3 regions of the Bacillus sp. ABR genome follow, and region 3 is predicted to be linked to each of the others. Evidence: riboswitches for the same ligand, from Rfam matches in the RefSeq annotation. Region 3 holds a riboswitch; each other region holds the start of a gene.

The links. Region 3 has a riboswitch for S-adenosylmethionine ahead of OIT90_RS00925 (5-methyltetrahydropteroyltriglutamate--homocysteine S-methyltransferase). Riboswitches for the same ligand answer to the same signal wherever they lie in the genome.
Region 1: another riboswitch for S-adenosylmethionine. It lies ahead of OIT90_RS11945 (DUF2292 domain-containing protein); the one in region 3 lies ahead of OIT90_RS00925 (5-methyltetrahydropteroyltriglutamate--homocysteine S-methyltransferase).
Region 2: another riboswitch for S-adenosylmethionine. It lies ahead of mtnK (S-methyl-5-thioribose kinase); the one in region 3 lies ahead of OIT90_RS00925 (5-methyltetrahydropteroyltriglutamate--homocysteine S-methyltransferase).

The regions. Positions count from the first base shown of each region.
Region 1 is NZ_JAOYSL010000003.1:367,476-372,166, forward strand. Features, by position in the region: gene sat (sulfate adenylyltransferase) at 1-743, opposite strand, end outside; gene OIT90_RS11935 (inorganic phosphate transporter) at 801-1,865, opposite strand; gene OIT90_RS11940 (phosphoadenylyl-sulfate reductase) at 1,879-2,580, opposite strand; gene OIT90_RS11945 (DUF2292 domain-containing protein) at 2,626-2,730, opposite strand; SAM riboswitch class I at 2,847-2,949, opposite strand; gene pyrE (orotate phosphoribosyltransferase) at 3,111-3,749, opposite strand; gene pyrF (orotidine-5'-phosphate decarboxylase) at 3,757-4,461, opposite strand; gene OIT90_RS11960 (dihydroorotate dehydrogenase) at 4,433-4,691, opposite strand, start outside.
Region 2 is NZ_JAOYSL010000003.1:568,889-573,579, forward strand. Features, by position in the region: gene mtnW (2,3-diketo-5-methylthiopentyl-1-phosphate enolase) at 1-7, opposite strand, end outside; SAM riboswitch class I at 110-211, opposite strand; gene OIT90_RS12975 (pyridoxal phosphate-dependent aminotransferase) at 256-1,446, opposite strand; SAM riboswitch class I at 1,611-1,768, shown strand; gene mtnK (S-methyl-5-thioribose kinase) at 1,849-3,042, shown strand; gene mtnA (S-methyl-5-thioribose-1-phosphate isomerase) at 3,049-4,110, shown strand; gene OIT90_RS12990 (hypothetical protein) at 4,135-4,272, opposite strand; gene OIT90_RS12995 (methylated-DNA--[protein]-cysteine S-methyltransferase) at 4,362-4,691, opposite strand, start outside.
Region 3 is NZ_JAOYSL010000001.1:199,463-204,153, reverse strand. Features, by position in the region: gene OIT90_RS00930 (gluconate:H+ symporter) at 1-1,075, shown strand, start outside; SAM riboswitch class I at 1,158-1,270, shown strand; gene OIT90_RS00925 (5-methyltetrahydropteroyltriglutamate--homocysteine S-methyltransferase) at 1,359-2,483, shown strand; gene OIT90_RS00920 (glycoside hydrolase family 1 protein) at 2,538-3,956, opposite strand; gene OIT90_RS00915 (beta-glucoside-specific PTS transporter subunit IIABC) at 3,928-4,691, opposite strand, start outside.

The DNA.
Region 1 (4,691 bases), on a different contig from region 3:
ACACCTAAAAAGACGCGGTCTTTTGGATAATAACCATTCAATAACACTTGATAGCTTTTCATTCTCACATCTGCCGGGATATCGTCAGATTTTGTTTCACCGACAAGAGGATTTAAGAATAAACCATCGACCGTTTCTAATGCTGTTTTTTGAATATATTCATGCGCACGATGAACCGGGTTTCTTGTTTGGAAACCAACAATGGTTTTCCAGCCATTTTCTTTAAAATGACGTCTTGTTTCTTCTGGCTCATACGTAAATTGAGGGAATGGTTTTTCACTGCGTTTCGTCAGTGTAATTTTCCCGCCAATGTAAGTATCACCGCGTTCAAATAATTTTTTCACGCCTGGATGATTGCGGTCATCAGTTTTATAGATATTTACCGCTTCTTTTTCCTTATCTGGTGTGTATTGATCCTCTACTTCAATGACCCCATATACAGTTCCATTATAAGATAAGCGCACGATATCGCCTTGATGGATTTCCGCCGCCTTTTCTTTTGTCACTGGCAGTGTAATAGGAAGAGACCAAACGACACCACTTGCTAGCCGCATACTGCTCACAACTGCTTCATAATCAGCTTTTGTTAAAAACCCTTCAATTGGACTATATCCGCCAATTGCAATGAGTTCAAGGTCTGCAAAGGAGATCGCATCTAGTTCAATTTCCTTTGCAGCTGTGCTGAGATCATATTCTTCATTTACTCGATTAATTAATACGCCACCATGTGGTGTTAAACTCATTTGTTCATCTTCCTCTCAATGTTCATATTTATTAGATGTTAATAGTCGGATTTGTGATTAAATCCCGCCGCCCTGTTCATGAATAGAGCTGCTCTCATTTTTGACTGCCTTCATCAGACTCAGCGCACCAAGTGAGGCAAGCAGTACACTCATCATGATAAAGATAGAGTAATAGTCTCCTTTTAAGAAAAGGCTCACCAGCAAATACGATAGGCTGAGTGATAAGAAGGGTGACACCACCCACACTTTCAGCATTTTTTTCACAACATGTTTGTGAAAAATGTTTGGCCCGCCTTTTGCCATTCCAAGCCCGATAATAGACGAGGAGGTGATTTGTGTAAGCGGAACAGGCAGCCCAAAAATAGAGCTGACGATGACAAGCCCGGCACCGGTACTCGAAAGTAAAATCCCTTCGCCCGTTTGATAACGGGTGATTTTCTTTCCGTTTGTTTCTAGTACCCTTCTCCCAAGCAAAAGCGCACCAAGTGCAACAAAGATCCCGCCGTAAAGAGTTCCTTGCCCGACTGACAAAACGCCTGACGCGACAAGCGGACCGACCGCATTTGCGACATTGTTCATACCAGCTGAAAACGCCTCTAGAAATCCGCTGAGGATTAACACGACAGATAAAATAGCTGTGCCTTTTTTAGACAGCTTCCGTTTAGGGAACATTCTGATGATTTTGACGACAGCAAAGGTAAAAAGAAAGGCGAAAATCGGGATGATCACCCAAAATGCCACAATCACTAAAATGGATTTCACAAACAATACTTTATACGCGACGGCAACACCAACCACAGCCCCTACTGTGACCTCACTTGTTGATAAAGGAATCGCCATCAGATTCGCTATGAAAAGTGATAGTGCAGCAGAACCAATGATAATACAAACGATCTCAAGTGTAATGACTGATTCTGGCATAATACCAGAGCTGATCGTTTTGACGACCTCACCGCCGCCAATCACTGAACCTGCTAAAATCCCAATTGCACAAACGCTGAGCGCATAAATGGGCTTTTGAATCGCGCCTGACCCGTACGCAATGCCCATAGAAGCAGCTGCTCCGCTTGCGCCTATGTTTAAAGCAAAGAATAGACTAAATAAAATTGCGGCGATTTCCATACATTATGCTCCCTTACTCATGTAATCCGCACTCTGTCTTTGCTGTGCCTGACCATCTGCCAGAACGCAGATCATCTGCAGTAAATGCTGGCTGTGTACACGGTGCACAGCCGATACTTGGATATCCCTGGTCATGCAGCGGATTATAAGTAAGTTCTTCTCTAGATGCATATCTCCATATGTCCTTCCACGTCCAATGGATAAGCGGACATACTTTCACTGATTTGAATTTTTCATCCTTATTTAAGAAATTCGTCCCTGCTCGTTTTGGTGACTGCTCTCTTCTTAAACCGGAAAGCCAAGCTGGATAACCAGATAGGGCTTCTTGCAAAGGAATGACCTTACGCATATGGCAGCAGCTTTGAGGATTTGTTTTCCATAATTGTTCACCGTGCTGCTCATTTTGCTGTTCAACCGTCAGCTCAGGCGTTTTCAATTCAATGTCTAAACCCGGGTATCTTTCCTTTACTGCATCAATTGTGTCGTATGTTTCTTTAAAATGCAGACCTGTATCTAAAAAGACAATTTTCGCATCTTTTTTTACTTTTGCAATCAGATCAATCAGAACGATGCCCTCAATCCCAAAGCTGCACGCATATACGAGCTGGTCACCATAATGACCGTACGCCCATTTCAGTACAGACAGGGCTCCTTTATACAAATCATCTTCTTGAAATGTAATGGACGGCTCTTGCCAATTTTCATAAGTTAACATGATTTCTCCCCTTCCGGAGTACAGCTCATATTGCTTTTTTCCGCACTACTTCAATCTAATTTTTTCGTTCTTTTCCACTTGAATCACTTGACCGTCCTGAACAATTAACGTAATTGAACCGAATTTCATATCCCCAATCAGTTCTTGCATATGCTTTACTAAGTCCTCATCCTGATTTTGTTTCACTTCCATCTCCTCTTCCTCCTCACCGTTAAAATAAAAAAACTTTCTTTCAGTCCGAAAGAAAGATGAGGAAGCTCACGATTTCCTTATCTTTCAAAATAGAATCATTTTGCAGGAAGTAGCACCTTGCGAATCGCAGGTTGCCGGGTTTCATCGGGCCAGTCCCTCCACCTCTCTGGATAAGAGTTTCAATTTGTCTTAAATATTAACACAATTCAAACAAAAGTCAACCCGACTTTATTGATAGGATTAGTTTTTATTAAAATTTGAGTCTATTTTACTATTTTTACCTAAACAAAAAACTGTGCGGGCAGGCACAGTTTTTGTTAACGATGGGCTTTCACTTTTCAGACCGTTTCTTCCATCCAAGATTCAGAGGAAGGATCTTGTCTCCAGCGTTTTAGTTTGTTCATCGCAGCAGGCTCAATCGCTTTCAGTTCAAGTGCCACGTCTGTCAATGTGTCATAGTCTGTTAGAGTGACATATGGAATATTTTTTTCTTGAAAGGCTGCCGCTGCTTTTGGCAGTCCGTATGTGAAGATCGCGGCAACTCCTAGTACCTCGCAGCCCTCATCTTGAAGAGCAGCGACCACTTCAAGTACACTGCCTCCTGTGGAAATAAGGTCTTCTACAACGACAACCTTTTGGCCTTTTGATACGGCCCCTTCAATTTGATTTCCTTTTCCATGTGCTTTCGGCTTACTTCTGACATAACACATCGGGATGTTCAAGCGGTCTGCTGCTAATGCCGCATGAGGAATGCCTGCTGTTGCAGTACCCGCGACAACCTCTGCTCCCTTGAAATGAGTGAGAATCAAATCTTTTAGACCTTCAGCAATGTCGTGTCTCACTTCTGGATATGACAATGTCAGGCGGTTATCACAATAGATCGGTGATTTTATACCGCTCGCCCATGTAAACGGTTCGTCTGGTTTTAATGAGACCGCTTTGATTTGTAATAGATGTTTCGCGATTTTTGATTTCATCTGGCAGTCACTCCCACTCTTTCAAAATTTGATGATAGGCTTCTATTGGTTTATCAGCTTTTGTGATTGATCTTCCAACAACGATTTGTGAAACACCTTGCTCTTTTGCATAGGCCGGTGTCGCCACGCGCTGTTGGTCATCGGTTTGATCATTCGGTAAGCGAATTCCTGGCGTTACAGTGAGAAAGGATGGTGAAATATGTTCATGAAGTGCTTTAGATTCATGAACAGAGCAAACAACCCCGTCCAGCCCACTTTCATATGCTAATTGTCCGTACCGGATAACAGTCTCTTGCAGCGGACGGTCAATGAGTAATTCATTTCTCATCATGTCTTCTGACGTACTAGTCAGCTGGGTCACTGCAATGATGCCCGGGCGATTTTGCCCAGCAGGGGTTCCGCTTTCAAGTCCCTCTAACGCAGCCTGCATCATTCGTTTCCCGCCAGCAGCATGCACATTGACCAAATCAACACCAAGTGCAGCAAGCCGGTTCATCGCTTTTTGCACCGTTGTTGGAATATCATGAAGCTTCAGATCAAGGAAAATACGGCAATTTTTTTCTTTTAGTGCGTCAATGATGGCAGGACCTTCTTGGTAAAACAGCTCCATGCCTACCTTCACAAATAATGGTGTCCCTTCAAAAGGGTCTAAAAAGGCAAGCGCGTCCTTGCCTGATGGAAAATCAAGCGCGATGATGGGCAAGTGCTTCATGTTTCCAGCTCCTTCCGATACATTCCTCTACAGATGAATAACCATATGCTGCTAACACTTTTGGCAGCTCTTCAATAATTTCCGGGCAAATAAATGGATTCACAAAATTGGCTGTGCCGACAGCTACTGCACTTGCACCTGCTAGTAAAAATTCAAGTACATCTTCAGCACTTTGCACCCCGCCCATCCCGATAATCGGAATAGAAACCGCTTGACTCACCTCGTGTACC
Region 2 (4,691 bases), on a different contig from region 3:
CACTCACTAGGAATCCCCTTTCGATTGCATCATGCATATGTTCAATAAAAAAACCTCTTCAAGTGCTTCTTGAGCGCCTTAAAGAGGTTATTTCGTGTTATTCATCCGAATCTTATCTCTCAGCGCTTGCTGCAAGAATTAGCACCGTGCTTCATGGAAGTCGGTTGCCGGGCTTCATTGGGCTAGTCCCTCTGCCTACTCTTGATAAGAATATTCAATTTTCTTAAATATTGCCTGAATTATCGCACCATTTTTTTATGTTGTCAATGGCTTTTTTTCAAACAGCTTCAAGGCAGCGATGCGCTGAGCAGCTTCTTGTAACCGCTCCTCGCTTGTTAGAAGCCCTACTCTCACGTACCCTTCACCGTGAGCACCAAAGCCATTACCTGGCGCTACAACAACATGCGCTTTTTCTAATAATAAATCAGAAAAGGCTTCAGATGTATATCCTTCTGGCACCTTTAACCAAGCAAAAAATGATCCCTTTGGAGCACTGACTTCCCAGCCAATTTCTTTGCAGGCAGCTATCCACACATTCCGTCTTTTCTCATATCGGTCATTTTGCACCCGTACGCACGTTTGATCGCTTAATAGGGCTTCCGCTGCTGCATCCTGCGTGGCTTTAAACAACGAGACAAACAAATGATCCTGATAAAGCTCAATCGCTTCAATAACAGACGGATTCCCTGCTGCAAATCCTACTCTCCACCCTGCCATATTGTACGTTTTAGACAATGTGTAAATTTCTATTCCCGTCTCTTTCGCTCCATCTACTTGCAGAAAGCTGATCGGCTTTTCCCCATCAAACCCAATGCCGCCATATGCAAAATCATGAACAACACAAAGCTTGTGATCTTTCGCAAATGTCACGGTTTCTTCAAAAAATGAACGGCTTGCCGTAGCCCCCGTCGGATTGTTGGGGTAATTTAAGTACATTAATTTTGCCTTTTTCTTATCATCCTCAGGCAGCAAATCGTAGTCAGGTAAAAAATCATTTTTTTCAAGAAGTGGCATGGTCACCATATGAGCTCCAGCAAGTACAGCACCTGACCAATAATCAGGATAACCGGGGTCAGGGACGAGAAGCGTATCACCCGGATTCAGGAGGCATTGAGGCAGCTCAACAAGCCCTGCTTTCCCGCCAAATAAAATCGCAATTTCCGTCTTCGGATCAAGCGTAACGCCATATTCTCTTTCATAAAAAGCGGCAGCCGCCTTTTTTAATTTCGCTGTTCCACGGAATGAGGAGTATTGATGATTTTCAGGTTTTGCTACCGCTTCCTGCATGGCTTTTACAATGTGCGGAGGAGTTGGCTGATCAGGATTTCCCTGCCCCAAATTAATGATATCTGCCCCTTCCTGCACTTTTTTCTGCACCTTTTGGACAAGGGACGCAAAAAATTGTTTCGGTAATTGTTTCAACACATCTGATTGCTGGAATTCCATTTCTTCACCTTCTATTCAAGTTACGTAACAATACAATCACTGTAATGGATTGTTTTATGAATTGTAAAGCAATTTTGAAAAAAGATTGACATGTAAAGCGCAGCTCTGATAATATCTTGAATTAAGAAATGCAAACATACACGAAACAATTACATATTGATTTCTCTTATCGAGAGTTGGGCGAGGGATTTGGCCTTTTGACCCCAACAGCAACCGACCGTTAATACCACTGTGAAGTGGGGCGCAGCAAGTAACGCGCCAAGACAATTGTCTTATAGGGCACGGTGCTAATTCCATCAGACGTATGTGCTGAGAGATAAGAGAGGCTTTGAGCATACACACCATCAAGCCTCTTTCTCTCAGGAGAAAGAGGCTTTTTTATATGATTTGGAGGGGAAGCAATTGGTTACACTTACGGCATCATATGAAGAACTAACAGAAAGCTCGGCAGTTGCACTCGCAATTAGACTTGGCTTAATCCAAGAAAGCAGTCATTTGACTTGTACTGAAATCGGCGACGGGAATTTAAATTACGTCTTTCATATTTATGATCACAAACAAGAAAAAGGATTGATCATCAAGCAGGCGCTGCCTTATGCAAAGGTGGTTGGTGAGAGCTGGCCTCTTACATTAGACCGGGCAAGAATTGAAAGTGCTGCCCTGATCAAACAGTCAGAATATGCGCCGCATCTCGTACCAGCAGTCTATTATTCAGATACAGCTCTTGCAGTGACAGCCATGGAGGATCTCTCACACTTAGAAATCGTCAGAAAAGGGCTAATTGCCGGAAAACAATATCCGCATTTATCTGATCATGTTGGAGAATTTTTAGGAAAAACACTTTTTTACACATCTGACTTTGCGACAAATCCTAAAATCAAAAAACAATTTGTGAAGCAATTTACGAACCCTGACCTGTGTGATATCACAGAAAAACTCGTCTTCACAGACCCTTTCTTTGATAGTGAAACAAATGACTTCGAAGAAGAATTAAGAGAATCAGCAGAAGCGCTTTGGGCAGATCTTGAGCTGCAAGCCAAAGCAGCAGAATTGAAGCGTATCTTCCTCACATCAGCTGAAACATTGGTTCATGGAGATCTTCATACAGGCAGTATTTTTGCAAATGAGACTGAAACGAAAATCATTGATCCAGAATTCGCGTTTTACGGTCCCTTTGGATTCGATATCGGCCACTTTATCGCCAATTTGTTCCTGAATGCTTTATCTCGCGAGAATGAACACGAGCAGCAGCACCTTTTTGACCATGTCGTCAATGTATGGGCAACATTCAAAGAAGTGTTCACAAAAGCTTGGAAAGAGGACAGCATTGAAGCATTTAGTGTATCGGACAGCTTTTTAGAAACAACGTTTGATCGGATTTTAAAAGAAGCGACAGGCTTTGCCGGCTGTGAGCTTGTCCGCCGAACAATTGGCCTTGCTCATGCCGCTGATCTTGATGCGATTCCATCACCAACTAGACGGATTCAGCAGAAAAAAGCAGCACTGACACTTGGAAAAACTTTTATCAAACAATATCATGCAGTGGAAACAGCGTCTGACCTCGTCGCATTATTCCAGCCATCTGTAAAGGAGTGACGGGTTTTGTCAAAAGAATTTGAAGCCCCCCGTTCTGTCGAATGGGAAGAAAACCGTATTCACATTTTAAATCAGCAAAAATTACCGGCCGAAACCGTCTTTGAGCATTTATATACGAAAGAAGATGTGTATGATGCAATTGTGACATTAAAAGTACGCGGAGCGCCTGCGATTGGCATTACAGCAGCATTTGGACTGGCACTTAGTGCGCAAGCCATTGAGACAGAAGAAATCGATGTTTTTAAACAAGAAGTGATTCGAATCAAAGAATATTTAAACAGTGCTCGTCCAACTGCTGTGAACCTCGCCTGGGCATTAGACCGGCTGCTGCAGCGCATTCAGCGTGCAGCATCAGTAAATGCAGCTAAAACAGATCTTGTCCATGAAGCCATTCAAATTCAAATTGAAGATGAAGAAATATGCAGACAAATCGGTCAAAATGCACTTCAGCTCTTTAAATCAGGTGACCGTATCATGACCATTTGTAATGCAGGCTCCATTGCAACGAGCCGGTACGGAACAGCCCTTGCTCCCTTTTATTTAGCCAAAAAGAAAAATCTTGACCTTCACATTTATGCATGTGAAACACGCCCTGTTCTTCAAGGCGCTCGTCTGACAACATGGGAGCTCATGCAAGGCGGCGTGGATGTGACACTCATTACAGATAACATGGTCGCCCATACGATGAAAGAAAAGCAAATTTCTGCTGTCATTGTTGGAGCTGACCGTATCGCTCGTAATGGAGATACAGCGAATAAGATTGGAACGTTAGGTCTTGCCGTTCTAGCCAAGCATTTTCACATTCCGTTTTTTGTAGCAGCACCGCTTTCCACTTTTGATGTATCCACCCATGACGGGTCAGATATCCCAATTGAAGAGCGCGACCCGCTGGAAGTAAAGGAATTAAACGGTGTCCCCATTGCACCGCCCGATGTTCAAGTATTCAATCCCGCCTTTGATGTCACTCCTCATCATCTCATTTCAGGCATCATTACAGAAAAGGGAATTATCACATCGAACTATGCAGAAGAGATTGATGCTCTTTTCGCCGAAAGCATCTCCCAATGATCGCAAAAAAGCGCCGTGTTCTTGTCATTTAAGAGCACCGCGCTTTTTTGTTTCTTGATTCGTTTTTGTTAAGATTTCTTCTTTCTGTTCTTCCGTCAAAACGTTCATTTTGACACATAGTGACGTAACTGCATACACTTTACCTTTTTTGCCCCAAAACATGCCAGCGCCCTCCTTTTTCCCTCAACCAACTTTTTTAGCTTAATAAAAGGATATGTTGCTCAGGAAAAATTCGGAACAGGTCAATCGATTTATTTTTGAACAAATGGGATGCCTTCTAATTCAAGGAGGACCGCTTTCATGTCTGTCTTCGATCCTGCATAGCCCGTCAGAGACCGGTCTTTTCCAATCACCCTGTGACACGGAATAAAAATAGGTAATGCATTTCGTCTGTTAGCTTGTCCGATGGCTCTTACAGCCTTGGGATTGCCTATCGCCTCTGCAATGTCTGCATAGCTTTTTGATTCACCATATGGAATGGCCGACAATGCTCCCCACACCTGCTCTTGGAACGGAGAACCTGTTTGCTTGAGCGGGAGATCGAATACTTGACGCTCTCCCTTGAAATATTCATCCAGCTG
Region 3 (4,691 bases):
GCGTATCGCGATGACACTCATTGACCGATTTGGCATCGGAAAAATCCAATGGGCGACGATGCTGACTGGATTTGTGATTGGAATTGCTCTATTTTATGAAACCGGATTCATTATTTTAATTCCATTAGTCTTTACGATCGCTCAGGCTGCAAGACTTCCTGTGCTGTATGTGGGCATGCCGCTTGTCGCTGCTCTCATCACCACACATGGCTTCCTCCCTCCTCACCCAGGGCCGACTGCCATTGCGAATGTCTTTCAAGCAAACATGGGACAAACCTTATTGGTTGGGATTATTTTAGCGATTCCTGCTGTTTTAGTAGGTGGACTTCTGTTTACAAAACTATTTAAAAAAGACCAGTTGCACGCACATATCCCAAAGAACTTATTTAATCCAAAGGAATTCACAGAAGAAGAAATGCCTAGCTTCGGCATTAGCATTTTCACCGCTGTTTTGCCTGTATTGCTTATGACTTTCAGAGCATTTCTAGAAATTTTCTTCCCTTCCTCCCCATTGCTGCCTACCGCTGAGTTTTTAGGCGAACCGGCGATTGCACTATTAATCTCAGTGCTGCTTGCCATCTACACGTTTGGGCTTGGAAGAGGAAAGAGCATGCAGGACGTGATGAAGTCCATCACGGATTCTATCGGCTCCATTGCTATGATTTTATTAATTATTGCGGGCGGAGGCGCCTTTAAACAGGTGCTCATTGATAGCGGCGTCGATCAATATATTGCAGGGATTATGCAAGGAAGCACACTTTCTCCCCTGCTTCTGACTTGGCTCATTGCTGCTGTCCTTCGTGTCTCTTTAGGATCAGCGACTGTCGCCGGTCTCACGGCGGCTGGCATTTCTGCACCACTGATTGGCCTGACGGGTGTCAGCCCTGAATTAATGGTGATCGCAACAGGTGCCGGCAGTATCACGTTCTCTCATGTGAATGATGCGGGTTTCTGGATTTATAAAGAATACTTTAACCTATCAATGGCTCAAACCTTTAAAACGTGGACATTGATGGTCACCGTGCTTTCACTTGTCGGACTTGCTGGTGTTCTTGTTGCTGATTTGTTCATGTAGGAAATTAAATTGTAAAAACCATTGACTTTTCCTCGAAAAGGTTGAATAATTGTGTTTATTAAGAAAATTGAATCAAAAGGTAACCTTATTAAGAGTGGTGGAGGGACTGGCCCTGTGAAACCCGGCAACCGCTGTTCCTAGGAACAGAATGGTGCTAATTCCTTAAGCAAGCAGATGCTTGTTTGAAGATAAGGCAGAGTTCTCACAGTATATGATGCTCTTCCTTATCCAAGGAAGAGCTTTTTTATTTGTTTTTTTAACCTGAAGAAAGAAGGGATTCAGCATGACACAAGTACAAACCATTGGAAAGAAAACAACGAAACCGCCATTCCGCGCAGATCAAGTAGGAAGTTTACTTCGTTCAGAGCGCATCAAGGAAGCACGCAAGCAAAAAGCAGATGGTACGCTGACAGCAGAGCAGCTCCGACAAATTGAAAACGAAGAAATTACACGTATTGTAGAGAAGCAAAAAGAAATTGGGTTAGAGGTTGTCACAGATGGTGAGTTCAGACGTGCATGGTGGCATTTTGACTTTCTGGAAGGACTCGATGGGGTTGAAGGATTTGAAGCAGATCAAGGCATTCAATTTCATAACACAACGACAAAAGCTAGAGGTATCAAGGTAACAGGCAAGATCGATTTTACAGATCATCCAATGCTGGAGGATTATCGTTTCCTGCACAGCATCGCTGGTGATCATACGGCTAAAATGACGATTCCAAGTCCGAATATGCTATTTTTCCGTGGAAAGCTTGAAGAAGGAGTGTATGACAGCTTAGAGGAATTCCACCATGATGTGGCACAGGCGTATAAGAAAGCCATCCGTGCTTTTTATGATGCAGGCTGCCGCTACTTGCAGCTGGATGATACGGCATGGGCCGTGTTCTTTTCTGAAAAAGGTCACGAGCAAATCAAAGCCTTTGGCCGTGAAGAAGATGAACTTCGCGAGTCGTTTGCGAAGACAATCAATGAAGCCGTTGCTGATCGCCCAGAGGATTTGGTGATTACTATGCACATTTGCCGCGGTAACTTTAAATCAACTTGGGCAGCTGAAGGTGGTTACGAAGCAGCGGCAGAAACAATTTTCGCCGGCTTAGATCTTGATGGTCTCTTTTTAGAATTCGACGACGATCGTTCTGGCGGATTTGAGCCCCTTCGATATGTGAAGAACCCAAACCTTCAAATCGTACTAGGCCTTGTCACTTCAAAATACGGTGAGCTTGAGCCAGTTGAACAGATTAAAAAACGCATTGAGGAAGCGGCTCAATATGTGGACATTAACCAAATTTGTTTGAGTCCACAATGCGGATTCGCCTCAACAGAGGAAGGCAACCTGTTAACAGAAGAGCAGCAATGGGAAAAGCTGCGTCATGTGATTGAGATTGCTGATCAAGTGTGGACTTCGTAGTCCCTCAAAGGACAAAAAAGACAAACCGCAGTATGAGCGGTTTGTCTTTTTCTTTTATGCATCCAAATGTTCACCATTAGTCGCAATCACTTGTTTATACCAATCGAAGCTTTTCTTTTTCTTTCTATCTAATGTACCGTTTCCTTCGTTATCACGGTCGACATAAATGAAGCCGTAGCGTTTTTTCATTTCAGCCGTTGATGCGCTGACTAGGTCAATTGGGCCCCAGCTTGTATAACCGATCAGGTCTACTCCGTCTGCGATGGCTTCTCTCGCCTCTAGCAAATGGCTTCTGAGGTAATCAATTCGGTAATCGTCTTGAATTGATCCGTCTTCTTCTACTTGATCGACAGCACCCAATCCATTTTCTACGATAAACAAAGGCTTTTGGTAGCGGTCATACAGCTGATTCAGTGTTGTACGAAGTCCTTTCGGATCAATTTGCCAGCCCCAATCACTTGCTTCTAGATAAGGGTTTTTCACACCTTCAAATAGGTTACCGCCAGTAACTTGTTCAAGAACCTTTGGATCTGTACTCGTCACAAAACTCATATAATAACTGAAGCCAATATAGTCAACTGTATGGTTTCTTAAAATGTCTTCGTCCCCGTCTTGGAACTCAATGTTGATGTCATTTTCAAGGAAATAACGTTTCATGTAACCTGGGTAATAGCCTCTTGCCTGTACATCTGAGAAGAACAATGTTTTACGGTCTTGCTCAATTGCAGCAAACATATCCTCTGGTCTTGAGCTGTACGGGTATGTGGTCATCGCTGCAATCATACAGCCAATTTTTGCATCTGGAATGATTTCATGTCCTGCTTTAACAGCCAGAGCACTTGCAACAAATTGGTGATGCGCTGCTTGATATTGAATGCTTTTCTCGTCTTCCCCTTCTTCAAATACAAGCCCGCCGCCAGTGAAAGGTGCATGTAACACGACATTGATTTCATTGAAGGTCATCCAATATTTCACTTTATCTTTAAAGCGAGTAAACAATGTTTTAGCGTATGTTTCATAAAGATCCACAAGCTTACGGTTTCTCCATCCACCGTAGTTTTTCACAAGTGCAAGCGGCATTTCATAGTGAGAGATCGTGACAACTGGCTCAATTCCATGCTTATGCAGTTCATCAAATACTTTTTCATAAAAAGCGAGGCCTGCTTCATTTGGTTCCGCATCGTCGCCATTTGGGAAAATACGCGGCCAAGAAATAGATAGTCTGAAGCTCTTGAATCCCATTTCTGCAAAGAGTGCAATATCTTCTTTATAGCGATGGTAGAAATCGATGGCATCATGATATAAGTTTAGGTCTTTCATTGATTCATCGAATGGATGCATAATACCATTTGGCGATACATCAGCTGTCGATAAGCCTTTTCCATCTTTATTATATGCGCCTTCAACTTGGTTAGCTGCAACAGCGCCGCCCCATAAGAAACCTTTAGGAAATGTTTTTTCTAACTTGTTCATGTTGAATGCCCTCCTCTTTTTCTTCTACACTGACTGTAAGCAGTGTCTCTTTCACTGTAATCGCTCCATCTGTTTTCGCATCAACTTGAGCATAATCATTTGTGTTGGTAACAATAACAGGCGTGGTCACATCATAGCCTTCTTGCTGAATACCCTTGATATCAAATTCAACGAGCACATCCCCTGCTTGTACAAGATCACCGGACTGCACATGACTTGTGAAATACTTTCCGTCAAGCTTTACCGTGTCAATCCCAACATGAATAAGAAGTTCTGTGCCTTGGTCGCTCTTCAAGCCAATGGCATGTTTTGTGTGAAAAATGGTTTCAACCTTGCCGTTGAACGGTGCAACAACGCGTCCAACAGTTGGCACAATGGCTGTACCCTTGCCCATGATTTCATTAGAGAATGTTGCATCATTTACTTGATTGAGCGGCTTTAATTGACCTTCAAGCGGGCTTTGTACCACTTCATTTTGAAGCGCTGCTGTATCTTTCTTATCTTCTGGTTTGTCTGCTTTTGTATCTTCTTTTACTGGTACATCTTTGAAGCCTAGAACAAGTGTCATGATCGTTGCTACAACAAATCCGATCACTAAACCGATGATTGAGTAGACAAATGTTGGTCCAATGAATGTTGGGAGACCTGGGAGGCCTGCTGATCCAGATATCACATATGATTTTACTTTAAAGATCGACATGAACACGCCGCCTGCTGCTGCACCAATGAGGGCTG